4 regions of the Pectobacterium sp. A5351 genome follow, and region 1 is predicted to be linked to each of the others. Evidence: predicted binding sites of a transcription regulator. Region 1 holds the regulator's gene; each other region holds the start of a gene.

Region 1 (3,756 bases):
ATTGAATTCGAACGATAGCGAAGGATCGGGTAGCCCCAATGCCAGGCATTTCGCACGTAGCGTCAAGAGATCCGCCTGAGAGTTATAAGGCAGAACATAGAGTATAGGACGTGAGGGATCTAACCCCAGCTCGACCACGGGATCTGCGGGAATAACTTTGCTTTTAACCAGCAGTTTCAGTGGGAGATTCAATAATTTATAGTAAATTTTACGCCAACCTGACATAACAACTTGGAGCCTCTTGTTAGCAATGCGCCGCAAGGATACCAGAAACTGCGCCGGAGATCTGTGGTGATGAGACAACATGAGCGCGTTAAAATGCGAACTATTTTACGTAAAGAATGGAGGATAAATGAATAAAGCAACGGGGATGACCCGGATTATTAAGGCGACCGGTTATTCCCTTAAGGGGCTAAAGCAGGCGTGGCATCATGAGGCAGCGTTTCGTCAGGAAACCATACTGACAATTGTCGGCGTGATTATCGCGTGTTTGCTGCCGGTTACGCTGGTTGAAAAACTGCTGCTGATCGGGTCTGCCGTATTGATTATGCTTTTTGAGTTGGCTAACAGTGCGATTGAAGCGGTTGTCGATCGTATTGGCCCTGAGCATCACGAATTATCCGGAAGGGCAAAAGATATCGGCTCGGCGGCTGTTTTTGTTGCCATCGCGTTAGCGGCTGTCGTGTGGGGCAGCATCCTCTGGCAACATTTTGCCTGACGGTACGCATAAATGAATAAAAGTCAGAGGCTTTGCCGATATCTCCATTCCCAATTGTGGCTTACCTGTATATACTCACAGCAAGACTGTATAAACAACCAGGGGGCGGAATGAAAGTATTAACAGCAAGGCAGCAGCAGGTTTATGACCTGATCCGCGATCATATTGCGCAAACCGGAATGCCGCCAACGCGGGCGGAAATTGCTCAACAACTAGGGTTTCGCTCTCCCAATGCAGCTGAAGAACATCTGAAAGCGCTGGCCCGTAAAGGTGTGATTGAAATTGTATCGGGCGCGTCTCGTGGTATTCGTCTGCTGATGGAAGAAGAGACAGGTATTCCTCTGGTTGGTCGTGTGGCCGCAGGTGAACCGCTGCTGGCGCAGGAACATATCGAATGTCGCTATCAGGTTGACCCTGCGATGTTCAAACCCAGCGCTGATTTTTTGCTGCGGGTGAGCGGTATGTCGATGAAAGATATCGGTATTATGGATGGTGATCTACTGGCCGTGCATAAAACAGAAGATGTCCGCAATGGTCAGATTGTCGTCGCACGTATTGATGATGAAGTGACGGTGAAGCGCCTGAAAAAGCAGGGTAATACGGTGTATCTTCTCGCGGAAAACGAAGAGTTTTCCCCTATTGTGGTCGACCTGCGTGAGCAAAGTTTTTCGATAGAAGGCTTAGCGGTTGGCGTCATTCGTAACAGCGACTGGAGCTAACGGTTCACAGAGATGCACTACTCGTCTATCTGAGTCAGTGCATCACCCTCTTTGTGTTAATCGCTTCATGGGCTAGTCACTTTATGTGTGGGTTGCCCCGCGTGTTAATCTGCTATGTGTATATATTTCGTTACATTTAGCGTGTGTTTTTTGCGATTCCCCTTACCACCTGTTTTTTCACTGCTTTTGCGGTGATTTTCTCTTTCTTAACACCTTATCCAGCTACAGATTCCTTGTTTCCAATTTTAAGTGAAGTATTCAGCTATAATTTTTATCAAGGTAAGCATTTTAATCTTTTTTTTGGTCGTTTGGTGATTGATCATCAGCCATCACATTTAGGTTAGCCCGGCAATCAAGGGAGACAGTGGCGAAGAACGCTGTGATGGTTCACACCATGATGACGCTGCTTACTGCATAGACCGATTTATCTGACACTGACGCCTGCGTCTGTAGTCATGATTTATTTATGCGCAATACACCTAAGGTACGGAGATTCTTATGAATAAAGACCAAGCCAGCGGTAACTGGAAACAGTTTAAAGGTAAAGCAAAAGAGCAATGGGGCAAATTAACGGATGACGACCTGACGGTCATCGAAGGTAAACGTGGCCAACTGGTAGGGAGAATTCAGGAGCGTTACGGGTACGCAAAAGAAGCGGCAGAGAAAGAAGTGAAGCACTGGGAAACGCACCACAAATATCATTGGTAGTGAATGTGATGCTTCTCCGTAGAAAAGGACGATGGCCCTCAGGGCTATCGTTTTTTTGTGCTGAGAAAACCCCTGTCATGCGGGAGCTTCCATCAATGAGCATTAACGCTTTTTAATCGGAACCGTATGGTCGTGATCGCAATGATCCGGCTGCTTGCACGATGCCACTTCCTGACAGCCGCCACACAGCCCGTGAGCTTCCACTACGCTGTGACGTAGCGTAAATCCTGACTGCTGTGCCAGGCTACGTAGTGTTTCTTCCACACCTTCGGTTTGACGTTCCGTGACCTGCCCGCAGCGATCGCAGATGAACAGGGCTGACGTATGGCTGTGGTCTTCGATATGGTGGCACAGCACGTAGCTGTTGTTTGACTCAACTCGATGAATGAAGCCTTGTTCCAGCAGAAAATCCAGTGCGCGATAGACGGTCGGCGGTTTGGCCTGAGGTTCGGACACTCGCAGCAGATCCAGCAGGTCATAAGCGCTGATAGCGCCGGACTGCTGCGCCATTAGACGTAAAACCTCTAACCGCTGCGGCGTGAGACGCACAGCGCGCTGCTGACAAATCTGTTCAGCCTGGGCAAGAAGTTTGTCCTGTTTGGTTGAATCCATTGTCATATCACCCTGACGCATTGAGGAACAAGACGGATATCTTACCACGACTGAAGAAAAACGCCGAACTGGCGGCGTTTTTCTGCGAAAACAACGAACAGGGGGACTACACGACCAGATCGATGAGCAACGCCCGCAACGGTGTTTCTGCTTGTAGCGTCAACGCTGTTTCTTCCTTAATAAAGGCGCCGTCGCCGCAGTGTAGTGTTTCACTGTTCTGATTGCCTTTTACCGCCATTGAACCGTGGATCAGTTGGAGGTATGCCTGATTGCCCTGTAGCGCGATTGTGCTTTGCTCATTCTGCTGGAGATCGACATGATGGATCCAAACCTGCTGGCGCAGTTGCAGACTGGTCTGTTCACCTTCTGGCGAGGCAAGCAGAGTATGGCTTGATGAATCTAATTCCATACGCTGTAACGGACTGTTCTCTCGGGTCTGGCAGGCGTTAAGCCACAATTGCAGACGCGTCAGTGGCTTACTGGCGTTGGTATTATGTTCGCTATAGCTGACGTTCGGCTGAGTCGCGAGCAACAGAACATCGCCAGCTTTGGCCTGAATGTGGCGGCCATTGCTGTCGCGGTATTCAGCTTCGCCCTGAAGAATAATGTTCAGAATATCAACCCGTGGGTAGGTTCGTGGCTGGAATGATGCCCCCGGCGCTAATACTTCCTGATTGAGCACACGCAGAGAAGCGTAGCCCAGCAATTGTGGATCAAAATAGTGACCAAAAGAGAAGGTGTAGCGTGCCTGCAACCAGCCATAGTCGGCCTGGCCGCATTGCCCCGCTGCTCTTCGTGTGATCATAATTTTTATCCCCCAGATAATTATTTATTAAACCGATAGTAATTGTGTGGACGTTGGATTGTTAGCTAGTTAATCTGGTGGGTATATTCAAAATTCCTGAATGAGTATCAAGATGGCGAAAGAACGAGCATTGACGCTGGAAGCCTTGAGGGTGATGGATGCGATCGATCGTCGTGGCAGCTTTGCCGCTGCGG
Region 2 (3,756 bases), 150 kb from region 1:
CGGTTCCGCGTTTTGACAGCTCGCGAGACAGTTTCACACGCTGCGCTTCCCCGCCGGACAGTGTGGTGGCCGACTGCCCAAGACGAATGTAGGACAGGCCAACGTCAATCAGCGTTTGTAGCTTCCGCGCCAGTGCCGGAATGGCATCAAAGAACTCTCGCGCTTCTTCGATAGTCATATCCAGCACTTCATGAATGCCTTTGCCTTTGTATTGAATTTCCAGCGTTTCGCGGTTATAGCGCTTGCCTTTGCACTGGTCGCACGGCACATAAACATCCGGCAGGAAGTGCATTTCGACCTTAATTACGCCATCGCCCTGACAGGCTTCACAGCGTCCACCGCGCACGTTAAAGCTGAAACGGCCAGGGTTATAGCCGCGGGTACGCGCTTCCGGCACGCCGGCAAACAGCTCACGAATTGGTGTGAAAATACCGGTGTAGGTTGCCGGGTTGGAACGCGGCGTGCGGCCAATCGGGCTTTGATCGATATCGATCACCTTATCGAAATGCTCCAGCCCCTGAATCTCGCGGTGAGCAGCGGGTTCCGCCAGCGTCGCGCCGTTCAACTGACGCTGCGCCAGTGGGAACAAGGTATCGTTGATCAGGGTCGATTTGCCCGATCCCGATACGCCGGTGATACAGGTAAACAACCCAACCGGTAGCGTCAGCGTCACGTCTTTCAGGTTATTGCCCTTCGCACCAATCAGCTTCAACACGTTGGTCGGATCCGCAGGTACGCGCTGCTTCGGGATTTCAATCTTGCGTTTGCCGCTGAGGAACTGCCCCGTCAACGAATCCGGCACCGCCATGATCTCTTTCATCGTGCCCTCTGCGACAATCTGGCCGCCGTGCACGCCCGCGCCGGGACCGATATCAATCACATGGTCAGCAGCGCGAATCGCGTCTTCATCGTGTTCTACCACAATGACGGTATTGCCCAGATTACGCAGATGAATCAGGGTTTCCAGCAGGCGCTCGTTGTCGCGCTGGTGCAAGCCGATGGACGGTTCATCCAGCACGTACATCACGCCAACCAGCCCGGCGCCGATCTGGCTCGCCAGACGAATACGCTGCGCCTCACCGCCGGACAGCGTTTCCGCCGAGCGGGAGAGCGACAAATAGTTCAGCCCGACGTTCACCAGAAACTTCAGCCGATCGCCAATCTCTTTCAGCACTTTCTCGGCGATTTGAGCACGCTGCCCGCTGAGCTTCATATTCTGGAAGAACGTCATCGCATGGCCGATACTCATATCAGAAATCTGCGGCAGCGTCGTCTGCTCGACAAACACGTTACGTGCCTCTTCACGCAGACGTGTACCGCCGCAACTGGCGCAGGAACGGTTGCTGATAAATTTCGCCAGCTCTTCGCGTACCGCCGTGGATTCCGTCTCTTTATAACGGCGCTCCATGTTGTGCAGCACGCCTTCGAACGGATGGCGGCGTACCGAGGTGTCCCCGCGATCGTTGATATATTTAAATTCGATATTCTCTTTACCAGAGCCGTACAGAATCACTTTCTGCACCGCGGCGCTCAGGCTTTCAAACGGCACATCGACGTCAAATTTGTAGTGCTCCGCCAGTGAGCGCAGCATTTGGAAATAGTAGAAGTTGCGGCGATCCCAGCCGCGAATCGCGCCGCCAGCCAGAGACAGCTCCGCGTTTTGCACCACGCGAGCCGGATCGAAGAATTGCTGCACCCCCAGACCATCACAGCTTGGGCAAGCGCCCGCCGGGTTGTTGAACGAGAACATGCGCGGTTCCAGCTCATGCATGCTGTAGCCACACACCGGGCAGGCAAAGTTCGCTGAGAACAGCAGTTCAGGCTGGGTAGGGTCGTCCATATCGGCCACCACCACGCTACCACCAGAGAGATCCAGCGCAGTTTCAAACGATTCCGCCAGCCGCTGTGCCAGATCGTCACGTACTTTGAACCGGTCAACGACGACCTCAATGGTGTGCTTTTTCTGTAATTCCAGCTTTGGCGGATCGGACAGATCGCACACTTCGCCGTCGATACGGGCGCGGATATAGCCTTGTGAAGCCAGATTTTCCAGCGTTTTGCTGTGTTCGCCTTTGCGATCTTTCACAATCGGCGCCAGCAGCATCAGGCGTTTGCCTTCCGGCTGCGCCAGCACGTTATCCACCATCTGGCTGACTGTCTGCGCGTCCAGCGGCACATCGTGCTCCGGACAGCGAGGCTCACCCACGCGTGCAAACAGCAGACGCAGGTAGTCATGAATTTCGGTAATCGTCCCGACCGTGGATCGCGGGTTATGCGAGGTGGATTTCTGTTCGATAGAAATGGCGGGCGACAGCCCTTCGATATGATCGACGTCCGGTTTTTCCATCAGCGACAAAAACTGACGGGCGTAAGCGGAGAGGGATTCCACATAGCGCCGCTGCCCTTCGGCGTACAGCGTGTCAAACGCCAGCGATGACTTACCCGAACCCGACAAGCCGGTGATGACGATCAGCTTGTCACGGGGGATTATCAGGTTGATATTTTTGAGATTATGGGTACGAGCACCACGAACTTCGATCTTATCCATTCACACACTTCCCGGAATAAAAACGGTTTGTCATCGCCTCTCGAAGAGAGAGAACCGGTACGAAACGAGCAATTATGGCATAAAAAAAACGCCGGACGCGTTTTTTAACGTCGCTTGCGACGGCCCGATAGGGTGGCAAGCAGGGATAGCTTGCCATAAAAAAAACTGAATGGATATCCAGTATTAACCCCCTTTACCTTGCAAACGCTGCAAATTTTACTTTCATTTCTGAAGCTATTTCGCAGGTATGACAGAGAGTTTTCCACATGGTAAGATTGATCGTTTAGACTTAGAAAATAAATCTACCGATTCATCAGGAGAGACGAGCATGGCCAGCAGAGGCGTTAATAAAGTGATTCTTGTCGGGAATCTGGGTCAAGACCCGGAAGTCCGCTATATGCCGAATGGTGGTGCAGTTGCCAACATCACACTGGCAACTTCCGAATCCTGGCGTGATAAACAGACCGGCGAACAGAAAGAGAAGACCGAGTGGCACCGCGTGGTGCTGTTCGGCAAACTGGCTGAAGTCGCGGGCGAATATCTGCGCAAAGGCTCTCAGGTTTACATCGAAGGCGCACTGCAAACCCGTAAATGGGCCGATCAGGCTGGCGTAGAGCGCTACACCACCGAAGTCGTCGTTAACGTCGGCGGCACCATGCAGATGTTAGGTGGACGTCAGGGCGGCGGCGCGCCAGCAGGCGGAGGCCAACAGCAAGGCGGTTGGGGACAACCTCAACAGCCGCAAGGCGGCAACCAGTTCAGTGGTGGCGCGCAAGCTCAACAGCGTCCAGCGCAAAATAGCGCTCCAGCGCAAAGCAACGAACCGCCAATGGATTTCGACGACGACATTCCGTTCTGAGTGCGCCGTTTATCAAAACATCCTATTGAAACCCCGATTTATCGGGGTTTTTCATTTTGTGATGAATGGGAAAAACCGAAAATAAACAATCAACCAAAGAAATCATCACATCATGTACGTTTCGTGCTCAACGGTATAATCAGGGCACAATCAGTACAGTTATTTCTCCATCGCTACTAAAAAATAGCAACGCCCCATCAACGGGTATAAACGCTATATATGGAGATATAACGTATGGAAAAAAATAGTGCGCTTCGCGCCGATAACAAAAAGCTATCCCACATCCTCGTCAGCAAGACATCCTCACCCCATTCTGGCAACGCATCTTTCAGGCTCGCAGCACTTGCTA
Region 3 (3,756 bases), 810 kb from region 1:
TTTAATCCTGTTGTCTGACGTGAGCGGCATTCTGGACGGTAAAGGCCAGCGTATTGCCGAAATGACGGCAGAGAAAGCCGAGCAGCTGATTGCTCAGGGCATCATTACCGACGGCATGATTGTTAAGGTTAACGCCGCGCTGGATGCCGCGCGTGCGCTGGGTCGTCCGGTTGATATCGCCAGCTGGCGTCATGCCGAGCAGCTACCTGCGCTGTTCAACGGCGTGGCGATTGGTACGCGTATTCTGGCGTAAGTCGTTTCTGGGTATGGCATGATGCGATACCAACGTGAATGATATTTTTGGGAGTAAGGATTATGGCTTTGTGGGGCGGTCGGTTTAGTCAGGCAGCAGACCAGCGTTTTAAACAATTTAATGACTCACTGCGGTTTGATTACCGTCTGGCGGAACAGGACATCGTTGGCTCGATCGGCTGGTCGAAAGCGCTGGTGACGGTCAATGTGCTCAGCGAACAGGAACAGCAGCAACTGGAACAGGCGCTGAATGCCCTGCTGGTTGAGGTTCAAGCCGATCCTGAGATGATCCTGCAAAGCGATGCAGAAGATATTCACAGCTGGGTTGAACAGCGCCTGATCGAGAAAGTCGGCGATTTAGGTAAAAAACTGCATACCGGTCGTAGCCGTAACGATCAGGTCGCAACCGACCTGAAACTCTGGTGCAAGGCGCAGATTGCAGAACTGCTGCTGTCGGTACGCCAGCTGCGTCAGGCGCTGGTTACGACGGCGGAAGCGAATCAGGATGCGGTGATGCCGGGCTACACCCACTTGCAGCGCGCACAGCCGGTGACGTTTGCACACTGGTGTCTGGCCTATCACGAGATGCTGGCGCGTGATGAAAGCCGTCTGGAAGATACGCTGAAGCGTCTGGATGTCAGCCCGCTGGGCTGCGGCGCGCTGGCGGGAACGGCTTATCCGATTGACCGTGAGCAACTGGCGGGCTGGCTCGGGTTTGCCTCGGCCACGCGTAACAGTCTGGACACGGTTTCCGATCGCGATCATGTACTGGAGCTGCTGTCTGATGCCTCGATCGGTATGATCCACCTGTCGCGTTTTGCCGAAGATCTGATCTTCTTCAACAGCGGTGAAGCGGCGTTCGTTGAGCTGTCTGACCGTGTGACATCCGGTTCTTCCCTGATGCCACAGAAGAAAAACCCGGATGCGCTGGAGCTGATTCGTGGTAAATGCGGCCGCGTACAGGGTGCGTTGACCGGCATGATGATGACGCTTAAAGGCCTGCCGCTGGCGTATAACAAAGATATGCAGGAAGACAAAGAAGGGCTGTTTGACGCGCTGGATACCTGGCACGACTGCCTGATGATGGCGGGTCTGGTGCTGGAAGGCATTCAGGTTAAACGTCCGCGCTGTAAAGAAGCGGCTGAGCAAGGCTACGCGAACTCGACGGAGCTGGCAGACTATCTGGTCGCGAAAGGCGTTCCGTTCCGTGAAGCGCACCATATCGTGGGTGAAGCGGTGGTTGAAGCCATTCGTCAGGGTAAAGCGCTGGAAGCGTTGCCGCTGGCCGATCTGCAAAAATTCAGCGCCGTGATTGGTGAGGATGTCTACCCGATTCTGGCGTTGCAATCCTGTCTGGATAAGCGTGCTGCACAAGGTGGCGTGTCACCGCAGCAGGTCGCTAAAGCGATCGGTGATGCGAAGCAGCGCTTAGGCTAAGTTGCCCTCTTCTGTTTCAGTTCCCCCGACGTGGTGTTTCGCGTTGGGGGAATTTCTGTGTTACCCATCTGATTCTTCTGCAAATTATCCTCTATCCCTGTTCATATGGAATGCGGCTCGCATTTTTCTGCTCAGCGTCCCTCTCGCCTGAATTGTTTCTGGACATCCATACAGTATCATTTTACCTTGACCGACAGCGTGAAAGGCCTGCGGAGGCAAAGTGGATATCAGCATATTTTATGGTCTGGGCGGCGGTGCGGTAGGGCTATTGATCGGGTGGCTGATTGCCAGCCTGATTCATCAGCAGAAGCTGTCGCAGCATGGCACCGAACAGCGGCTGCTGGCACAGACGTTACAGCAGACCCAGCAGTCGCTCAGTGATCAGCAGCAGGTGAAACAGCAGGATGAACAGCGGCTGCGGCAAAACGAGCTGGAACTGCGCACGGTCCACGCGCAACTTTCTGCCAGCCATGAAAAGCTGCAACAGTTGAGTGAGCTTCGCACAGAGTGCGTGCAGCTCAATCAGGAACTGCGAACGCTGCGTGAAATAAACAGCGCACAGGAAGCGGAATTGCGGGAAGTCACTATTCGGCTGGAAGAAACCCGTATGGCGGCGGAAGAAAAGCAGCGGCTGTTGGCCAATAGCGAACAGCGGTTGACGACGCAGTTTGAAAATCTGGCGAACCGGATTTTTGAACACAGCGGCCGCAAGGTGGATGAGCAAAATAAACAGAGTCTGGATAAGCTGTTGATGCCGCTGCGTGAGCAGCTTGACGGCTTCCGCCGTCAGGTACAGGACAGCTTTGGCGCGGAAGCGCGCGAGCGCCATACGCTGGCGCATGAAATCCGCAATCTGCAACAGCTGAACGCGCAGATGGCACACGAAGCCATCAACCTGACGAAAGCGCTGAAGGGCGACAATAAAACGCAGGGTAACTGGGGCGAGGTGGTGTTAAGTCGCGTGCTGGAAGCCTCTGGTCTGCGTGAGGGCTATGAGTATCAGACGCAGGTCAGCGTGCAAACGGGGACGAATAGCCGCCTGCAACCGGATGTCATCGTACGTTTACCGCAGGGCAAAGATGTCGTGATCGACGCCAAGATGTCGCTGGTGGCCTATGAGCGCTATTTCAATAGTGACGATGACGTCGAGCGCAATACGGCGCTGAACGAACATTTGCTCTCGGTGCGTAGCCATATTCGGCAACTAAGCAGCAAAGATTACCAGCAGCTTCCGGGGCTGCGTTCTCTAGACTATGTTCTGATGTTTATTCCGGTCGAGCCCGCTTTTCTGGTTGCTATCGATCGCCAGCCCGAATTGATTAACGAGGCGCTAAAGCACAATATTATGCTGGTCAGCCCGACCACGCTGCTGGTGGCGTTACGTACCATCAATAACCTATGGCGCTATGAACAGCAGAGCCGCAATGCACAGCACATCGCTGAAAAAGCATCACGGCTGTACGATAAACTGCGGTTGTTCGTCGACGATATGGAGGCCATGGGGCAGAATCTGGATAAAGCGCAGGGCACTTATCGTCAGGCGATGAATAAACTTTCCTCTGGGCGTGGTAACCTTATTGGTCAGGCTGAGGGGTTCCGCGCGCTGGGGGTAGAAATTAAACGCACCATCAGCCCGTCATTGGCCGAAAAAGCAATGGCCCATGAGCCCGCTGAACGCGACGAATTACCGGGCTCTGTCGCGCCCGATACTGTCCCTCCTGCCGTAAAAACGGAAGGTGAAGAAGGGGAAACGCTCTTCTCCTCTCGTACTCACCCATACTAAATGGGTAGGGATTTCGCGGGTTTGGCACCATGCTATGCGAAAGAAATTAGTGCAGTGGGGTTTTTATCCGGGTCTGGTACACTCTCACCATAAATGGGTAGACCCGAAATTTGATTGAAATAGTAGGCGGATAAGATGGCAAGTGAGCAGGAGAATACGGCCGACTTTGGTTTTCGGACTGTCGCCAGGGATGAAAAAGAAGTCATGGTGGCTGAAGTTTTTCATTCTGTAGCAGCAAAATATGACTTGATGAATGACCTGATGTCCTTTGGTATCCACCGTAT
Region 4 (3,756 bases), 390 kb from region 1:
TGGCGTTCGACAAACTCGCCGATAGGACGCGCGGAGAACATCATCACACCAACGGCGATAATGACCGCTGCCATCATAATGAACAGATGGTCAGACAGACCAACGGCGGTGATCACCGAGTCCAGGCTGAAGATAATATCCAGCAGCATGATCTGCACAATCGCGCCAAAGAAAGAGTGCACCTTGGAAGTATGGTCTTCTGAACCGCCTTCGACGGTTTCGTGAATTTCCTTGCTCGACTTCCAGATCAGGAAGAGCCCCCCGAAGAACAGAATCAGGTCGCGCGTGGAAATTTCATTGTCGAGCACGGTAAACAGCGGGTCAGTCAAACGCATGACCCAGGCAATAGAAGCGAGCAGTCCCAAACGCATCAACATTGCCCCCATCAGCCCGATGCGGCGCGCTTTGTTTTGTTGAGCTTTAGGCAGTTTGGCGACAACCAGAGACAGGAAAATAATGTTATCGATCCCAAGAACGATTTCCAGAATAGTCAGCGTTCCCAATGCCAACCATGCGTTCGGATCAACAATCCAATCAAACATTATATCAATACACCTTAAACGAAACGTAAACGATATTATACTCTGCCTGCTTGGTGCGTAGGCAAGCGAAAGTGTGAGGTCGTAGAAATATACTCGTCATACCTCGCATTGCGGCCCCTGTGCTGGCATCCCTTTTACTCTGGTTTTTTACTCTGGGTCGGCGTCAGGCTTTTCCCAGGTCATATTCCCTTGTCGCACGACGGCGGCGTATATAGTGCGGCGTATAAGGTTAGTGTACGACGAAGTAGCGTCCTGATGAAGCAGGGCGCTAACGAAACTCAGTTGCTGAGCTGCATGAAGTGACGGGCCAGCAGCGGTGCGGTAAAGGTCTTTTTCAGGTAGAACCCGCGCGGTAAGGTCAGAATCGGCTGACCAAACTCGCCAATGGCCTCTGTGAGAGCTCGACTATTTGCCGCTTTGGGGCGTAATTGCAGGACTTCTCCGTGTCGGGCGGTGATGCTTTCTACCTGACCAAGCACGATCAGATCCATCAACTCTTCCCAATCACAGCGCAATTGTTCCTCTTCTTCCTTATTGGGACTCCAGATGAGCGGTGTACCAATACGGCGTTCCCCTAGTGGAATGTGTCGCGATCCTTCTACCGGAATCCACAGTACCCGTGCGAGCTTGTGTCGTACGTGGCTGCTTTCCCACGTAACGCCACTGTTGCCTGTTAACGGTGCGACGCAGACGAAGGTGGTTTCCAGCGGTTTACCCTGTTCATCAATCGGAATGGTTTTCAGCTCAACGCCGATGTCGGGGAAATCCTGCTCGGGTTTGCTGCCTGCGCTTGCCCCCAGAAAACGTTCCAGCAAGATGCCAATCCAGCCTTTATCGCGTTTCAGGTTGGCCGGAAGGGGCAGGCGAGCGATGTCCGCTAACTCCGCGAGATTATAACCCGCAAGGGATTGCGCGCGTTCCAGCAAGGCTTGCTCATGTGGCGGCGCAGTCGTGTGAACTGTGGGTGAATTCATAGCGTATAGCTCGATATTTTTCCGCTCAAAAAAAATACAATAGGTAGAGAATACCCATGCACAGCCTGCAAGACGGTGGAGAAAAACAATAATAGCATGATTCATAGCGATTTTTTTTAGTGTGATGGCGATCGCTGTGCATCGCTTTGCAAACTGTGCACGTATAGCCACCGACAATAAACAGGATCTTACACTAGGTTATCCACAGATTTCTTGGATAACCCACATAAACATGAATTACTGGTTCGATTTACAGCCTTGACTCGCGGCCTTTTTGCTGTTTTTGCCTATTTATTGCCTGACTTCGGGGTATTCCCTGTGGATAAAATCGGCATAGTGCGATCTTTCGCCAATCTTGCATTGTATGCCATTTGAGCAGGAATAAAGGGTTCGCCATTGCCAGTAAAACGGTTTGTAATTTTATGAATAAAAAGCACTATTTTTTAATTTCCCGTAATATTTTTTCCGCGTGAAAAATGAGTTTTACTCACTTCTTCATGGGTTCTGCACAAAGATGTCCACAGAAAAAGTGAATAAACTGCGAATTCCGGTCTTCACATGTTTATAACTTTGATCTTATCTGTGGGTTATCTTAATTTTATTAGTACCACATGCTTTCTAAGCAGTGGTTTACCGCCTGACGGGAGTGTGAAACAATCAGGTCATCTTTGCATTGATGTTTATCGAGGTAGTCCGGTGATCGATGATGATGGCTACCGCCCAAACGTTGGTATTGTAATTTGTAATCGGCAGGGGCAGGTGATGTGGGCCCGGCGCTATGGTCAGCACTCCTGGCAGTTTCCGCAGGGGGGGATTAACCCCGGTGAAAGTGCTGAGCAGGCGATGTACCGCGAACTGTTTGAAGAAGTCGGGTTAAGAAAAAAGGATGTGCGCGTGTTGGCATCTACCCGTAACTGGTTACGCTATAAATTACCAAAGCGTTTGGTGCGTTGGGATACAAAACCGGTCTGTATCGGCCAGAAGCAGAAATGGTTTTTGCTACAGTTGATGTGTAATGAGTCGGATATCAATATGCAGAGCAGCGGCACGCCGGAATTTGATGGCTGGCGCTGGGTGAGTTACTGGTATCCGGTACGTCAGGTCGTCTCTTTTAAGCGAGATGTGTATCGTCGCGTGATGAAGGAATTTATCAACCCGGTGATATTGCTTCAGGAGAGTGCTGCGGCTCGGATGACAACGCCATCCGGTCCTCGGCGAAAAAGAGGGTAATTCAGGCACATTATGCTCACGCGCTTGCGAGAAATTGTCGAAAACGTTGCGGCAACGGCCCGCCTTAGTGATGCGCTGGACATTCTGGTCAATGAGACCTGTCAGGCTATGGACACGGAAGTCTGTTCCATTTATCTGGCCGATCACGATCGCCAATGCTATTACCTGATGGCAACGCGCGGGTTGAAAAAGCCGCGCGGGCGCACGGTTACGCTGGCGTTTGGGCAAGGTATTGTCGGGTTGGTTGGGCAACGTGCCGAGCCTATTAATCTGGCTGATGCTCGCGCCCATCCCAGTTTCAAATATATCCCCGCGGTGAAAGAGCAGCATTTTCGCTCTTTTCTTGGCGTTCCCATTATCCACCGTCGCCACCTGCTGGGTGTACTGGTGGTGCAACAGCGCGAACATCGTCAGTTTGATAAAAACGAAGAATCGTTCATGGTGACGCTGGCCACCCAGATGGCCGCTATTCTCTCTCTTTCGCAGATCAAAACGCTCTTCGGTCAATATCGTCAGACGCGCGTTAAGGCGCTGGTGGCCGCTCCGGGCGTGGCGATCGCCCCTGGCTGGCAGGATTGTACTCAGCCTTCTCTGGAGCAGGTGTTCCCCGCGTCGAGTCTGGACAGCGAGCGTGAGCGATCCCGTTTAACGCAGGCGTTGGAAGAAGCAACGGCGGAATTCCGTCGTTTCAGCAAGCGGTTTAGCGCCAGCGCGCAAAAAGAGAGCGCGGCGATTTTCGATTTGTACTCGCACTTGCTGAATGATGCGCGACTCAAGCGTGAACTCTTTCAGGAAGTGGATGCGGGCAATGCCGCCGAGTGGGCCGTAAAACTGGTGATCGAACGTTTTGCCGCGCAGTTCACCAATTTGCAGGATACGTATTTACGCGAACGCGCTGGCGATCTGCGCGCGTTGGGGCAACGACTGCTGTTTCACCTCGACGATAACGCGCAAATCATGGGGCAATGGCCTGAGCGCTTTATCCTTGTGGCGGACGAATTAACGGCTAC

The links. The regulator LexA, encoded in region 1, represses DNA repair genes until DNA is damaged. The targets are predictions, from matches to a motif close to TNCTGTATGTACATACAGNA.
Region 2: uvrA (excinuclease ABC subunit UvrA) is a predicted target of LexA. The motif match lies at 2,712-2,731, and genes of this name have one in related genera.
Region 3: rmuC (DNA recombination protein RmuC) is a predicted target of LexA. The motif match lies at 1,846-1,865, and genes of this name have one in related genera.
Region 4: mutH (DNA mismatch repair endonuclease MutH) is a predicted target of LexA. The motif match lies at 1,755-1,774, and genes of this name have one in related genera.

The regions. Positions count from the first base shown of each region.
Region 1 covers NZ_CP116477.1:553,388-557,143, forward strand. The annotation lists gene plsB (glycerol-3-phosphate 1-O-acyltransferase PlsB) at 1-225, opposite strand, end outside; gene O1Q74_RS02555 (diacylglycerol kinase) at 353-718, shown strand; gene lexA (transcriptional repressor LexA) at 829-1,437, shown strand; gene O1Q74_RS02565 (CsbD family protein) at 1,936-2,145, shown strand; gene zur (zinc uptake transcriptional repressor Zur) at 2,248-2,757, opposite strand; gene O1Q74_RS02575 (pirin family protein) at 2,864-3,562, opposite strand; gene O1Q74_RS02580 (LysR family transcriptional regulator) at 3,675-3,756, shown strand, end outside.
Region 2 covers NZ_CP116477.1:698,912-702,667, reverse strand. The annotation lists gene uvrA (excinuclease ABC subunit UvrA) at 1-2,548, opposite strand, end outside; gene ssb1 (single-stranded DNA-binding protein SSB1) at 2,877-3,407, shown strand; gene O1Q74_RS03270 (amidohydrolase) at 3,642-3,756, shown strand, end outside.
Region 3 covers NZ_CP116477.1:4,141,694-4,145,449, reverse strand. The annotation lists gene argB (acetylglutamate kinase) at 1-253, shown strand, start outside; gene argH (argininosuccinate lyase) at 316-1,689, shown strand; gene rmuC (DNA recombination protein RmuC) at 1,910-3,472, shown strand; gene ubiE (bifunctional demethylmenaquinone methyltransferase/2-methoxy-6-polyprenyl-1,4-benzoquinol methylase UbiE) at 3,608-3,756, shown strand, end outside.
Region 4 covers NZ_CP116477.1:944,313-948,068, forward strand. The annotation lists gene O1Q74_RS04525 (TerC family protein) at 1-542, opposite strand, end outside; gene mutH (DNA mismatch repair endonuclease MutH) at 821-1,516, opposite strand; gene rppH (RNA pyrophosphohydrolase) at 2,213-2,746, shown strand; gene ptsP (phosphoenolpyruvate--protein phosphotransferase) at 2,759-3,756, shown strand, end outside.